2 regions of the Mixta intestinalis genome follow, and region 1 is predicted to be linked to the other one. Evidence: predicted binding sites of a transcription regulator. Region 1 holds the regulator's gene; the other holds the start of a gene.
What was found. The regulator LexA, encoded in region 1, represses DNA repair genes until DNA is damaged. The targets are predictions, from matches to a motif close to TNCTGTATGTACATACAGNA.
Positions count from the first base shown of each region.

Region 2: C7M51_RS08750 (DinI-like family protein) is a predicted target of LexA. The motif match lies at 1,292-1,311, and genes of this name have one in related genera.

Region 1 covers NZ_CP028271.1:3,341,528-3,343,729, reverse strand. Annotated here, with positions in the region: gene plsB (glycerol-3-phosphate 1-O-acyltransferase PlsB) at 1-400, opposite strand, end outside; gene C7M51_RS15460 (diacylglycerol kinase) at 529-897, shown strand; gene lexA (transcriptional repressor LexA) at 1,003-1,611, shown strand; gene dinF (MATE family efflux transporter DinF) at 1,713-2,202, shown strand, end outside.
Region 2 covers NZ_CP028271.1:1,842,628-1,844,829, reverse strand. Annotated here, with positions in the region: gene cspE (transcription antiterminator/RNA stability regulator CspE) at 253-465, shown strand; gene C7M51_RS08755 (hypothetical protein) at 734-961, shown strand; gene C7M51_RS08750 (DinI-like family protein) at 1,005-1,244, opposite strand; gene C7M51_RS08745 (DUF6388 family protein) at 1,388-1,711, opposite strand; gene yedD (lipoprotein YedD) at 1,920-2,202, shown strand, end outside.

The sequences.
Region 1 (2,202 bases):
CCGGCGCACGGCCAAACATCACCGAAACCGGCACCATCTGTACGTCTAAATCGGGATTATTACGGTGCAGATCGAGATAATCGTGAAACAGCTTCACCGATTCCTGATTCGGCACGAAATAGGGGAATACGCGCGGGCCGTCATGAATAAAAACATAACGCGGCAGCAGCGTACCATCGATCTCCAGCGGCTCAAGCGGATCGGGCAGATCATGCAGGCGGCACTGGGTGCGCAGCGCCAGCAAATCGGCCTTTGAATCGTAAGGCAGCACATACATAATGGGGCGTGATGTATCCAGACCCAGTTCGGTGACCGGATCGCCCGGTATCGCCTTACTTTTAACTAAAAATGTAAGTGGTAAATTCAGTAACTTATAATAAAGTTTACGCCAACCTGACATAGACAACATGAAGCCTCTTGTTAGCAAAGCGCGGCAAGCATACCAGAAAGCGCATTGAAGATCTGTGGTGTTGCATTTAGTGCTCCACCCTGACATTGACGTTAAACATGGCAAAGGGTTCCCTGAAGATGGCAAATAACGTAACGGGCCTGGTACGCATCATCAAAGCGGCGGGCTATTCCTGGAAAGGCTTGCGCGCGGCATGGCAACATGAGGCGGCGTTCCGTCAGGAAGCGGTGCTGGCGCTGGTGGCCATTATTATTGCCTGTTGGCTGGATATCGATGCCATGACGCGAGTCATGCTGATCGGTTCGGTGGTGCTTATCATCATTGTTGAAATCCTTAACAGCGCTATCGAAGCGGTCGTTGACCGTATCGGCAACGAATTCCATCCGCTGGCTGGACGGGCGAAGGATATGGGATCCGCCGCCGTTCTGATCAGCATCATACTGGCGCTTTTTGTCTGGGTAACCTTGCTCTGGTCATATTTGCGATAGCGCTTCCGTAATAGACAAAGTGTCGTTTTTTACGCGGCAATTGGTTTCCATTCCGCCAATACCTGTATATACTCACAGCGACTGTATAAACAACCAGGGGGCGGGATGAAAACCTTAACGGCTCGGCAGCAGCAGGTTTATGACCTGATTCGCGATCACATTAACCAGACGGGGATGCCGCCTACACGTGCGGAAATTGCCTCTCAGCTGGGCTTCCGCTCCCCTAACGCTGCTGAAGAACACCTGAAAGCGCTGGCGCGTAAAGGCGTAATTGAGATGGTCTCCGGTGCGTCGCGTGGTATTCGCCTCATGGCGGAAGAAGAAAACGGCCTGCCGCTGATCGGTCGTGTCGCCGCCGGTGAGCCGCTGCTGGCGCAGGAACACATTGAAAGCCGCTTTCAGGTCGATCCTAATCTGTTTAAGCCCCATGCAGATTTTCTGCTGCGCGTAAGCGGCATGTCGATGAAAGATATCGGTATCGTTGATGGTGACCTGCTGGCGGTTCATAAAACGCAGGATGTGCGTAACGGGCAGGTAGTGGTAGCGCGTATTGATGATGAAGTCACGGTAAAACGCCTGAAAAAACAGGGCAACACAGTACAGCTACTGCCAGAAAACAGCGATTTCCAACCGATCGTGGTCGATTTGCAACAGCAGACGCTGACGATTGAAGGACTCGCCGTTGGCGTTATTCGTAACGGCGACTGGCTCTGATGCTGCGGTGGCGGCTGTGGTCGCCACCCCGTTTCGCTTCCTCTCTTTTTCTCCGGCGATAACCGCTGTGGCCTGTCGCCATATTGTTATCACGGATGGTCATGCAACTCTTTTCAGCAACTGATAAACAACTTTGGCGGCTGGCGCTGCCGATGATCCTCTCCAACATTACCGTTCCGCTACTGGGCCTGGTTGATACCGCCGTTATTGGGCATCTGGACAGCCCGGTTTATCTGGGTGGCGTAGCCGTTGGCGCTACGGCGACCAGCTTTCTGTTTATGCTGCTGCTGTTTCTACGTATGAGCACTACCGGTCTGACGGCGCAGGCTTTTGGTGCCGACGATAAAGCCGGGATGGCGCGCGCGCTGGTGCAACCATTGCTGATGGCGCTGGTGGCTGGCGGATTATTTATCTTGTTGCGTTACCCGCTCAGTAGTCTGGCGGCACAGGTAGTCGGCGGTAGCCCGGAAGTGCTTGAACAGGCACAGCGTTTTATTCAGGTGCGCTGGCTCAGTGCGCCTGCCACGTTAGCAAACCTGGTGATTCTCGGCTGGCTGCTGGGCGTGCAGTATGCGCGTGCACCGGTGATTT
Region 2 (2,202 bases), 1.5 Mb from region 1:
TTTATTTTGCCTGGTTAGCATAGTAAAAGATTTAAAAATAAAGCTTGCGCCGGGCCGGGTTACATGAGTAAATAGCGCATCGGTTTGGTAGACAGACCTTATGAAAGCAGTTTTAGTAAAGCAGTCCTCATTTAAAGCGTTATCTCAGATACCCCTTCTTCGTGAGCCTCTTCTAAGTGCCCAATAAGTATTCTCTGCAATACAGACCTGTACGCCACAATAGCTGGCTCATCCATTAAGAAGGAAGTATCAATGTCTAATAAAATGACTGGTTTAGTAAAATGGTTCAACGCTGAAAAAGGCTTTGGCTTTATCTCTCCGGAAGACGGCAGCAAAGATGTATTCGTACACTTCTCCGCTATCCAGAGCAACGATTTCAAAACCCTTGATGAAGGCCAGAAAGTTTCTTTCTCCGTTGAAAACGGCGCGAAAGGCCCTTCAGCAACTAACGTTGTTGCGCTGTAAGTTTCACTGATTCTGTTCGGCTTTCCAACAGCGATGACGGTAGTAACCTGAGCGGTGAAGGCGAGACAGAATGTGATGACTGCGTAATGCAGCGGGCGGCTAAAGTAGCTTCCCGCATAAAAAGCCCACTTCGGTGGGCTTTTTTGCGTCTGGAGGAAAGCCGGAAAGATTAACTGTGACGATAACGGCAAGTGTTAGCTTTACTTCAGGGGAGGCGCTGGCCGCTGCCTATACTGTTTAAACCCTTGTCGGGTTAGTGGAGGTAAATATGTCAGAGCGCCCTGATGCAATCGATCCGCTGGAAGATGATGAGTCTGTACCGCAAACGCCTGATGACAGCATCGATGATGATGATATTGCCGACGATGATGATATGGCATATGACGACGATGAAGATGTCGTAGATGACGATGATATCGCGGACGATGAAGATATCGCCGATGAGGATGGTGTCGATCTGGATGAGGACGACGAAGACGCCGGCACGGTCATTTAAACTAAAAAACCGCCCCGAAGGGCGGTTTTTTTGTGGCGAGTGCTTATTCCGCTACCAGCCACATATCCGCTTCGTCAAACATCTCCTCAACGATGCGGATAATAATTGATTTGTCGCTTTTGCTGGCATCGCTTTCAATCGCGTTGCGCTGCATCGCTTTAGCCTTAACCTCGGCGTCCGGGAAGGTGCGGTGAATACGTTTTTGCAACTCCTCCAGGATCATTTCATGCGCGCCAGGCAGACCGGCAACATTGCGCTTGTCATAAATCAGTTCAACAAACATAGGTAGCAATCCTCTTGATTCCGCACCGCTTGAAGCGCCACTCATCATACTGGATAGGTAAACAGTATCAAGCGCAATTTTAACCGCCAGCGGGAAATTTCTTCGCACGGAGATGGTGCAAAAGGCCCCGGTAAACGCTTCGCCTACAGCTGGTTTTTCTGACAGAACGCTTCCCACGTCATGCCGAGCGCGGCGGCATGCTCCTTGAGATAGGCTTCAATCGCCTGCATCGCCACTTCTTTATCAGGCTCAGCCAGCTGAATAGAGAACAAAATCGCATCCTGATTTTTAGCGCGCAGGAACGCGGCGTAGAGGCGATCGGCCTGCATATCGCGATACTGCGCCAGCGTCATATTAAAGCTGTCCGCTTCCTCCTGTTTCAGCTCGTCAAGCGCCGCCTGAAAATCGGGATGGGCGGAAAGAAACATGGAACGGGCAATGGCGTAATATTCCTGAGGCGTTTTCATGAAGGTAACCTGTCGATAGAGATGCGCTAAGTGTAACCTGAGCCAGACCCGCTGTCAGGAAAGGGGCGTGCAATCGCGGGAATGTTATCCATTTTGCGTGCCTTGCCGCGAAAAGCTCTGCAACATACTATCGGTGGCGTAAGTCTCTTGCGTGTGCCTGGGGAAAATTATAACGTAGCCGCCATCGAAAGAAGGTTAGGGAGCCAGGATGAAAAAGTGGATGCTGTTGGGCGCGCTGGCGCTGACGGGTTGTGCGCAGATTACTCAATACCAGCAGGCGGTAAAAACCCCGGCGCCAGCCAACCTGCAGGGTTACTGGCAAACCAGCGGGCCGCAAAGCGGGCTGGTCAGTGACCAGGCGATTGGCAGCCTGATTATCTCTGCGGAAGGCGATACGCTGGACTGTCGCCAGTGGCAGCGGGTGATCGCTAAACCTGGCAAACTGACGCTGCTGAGCGGGCAGTATGTCAACGTCAATAAACAGCTGCGTG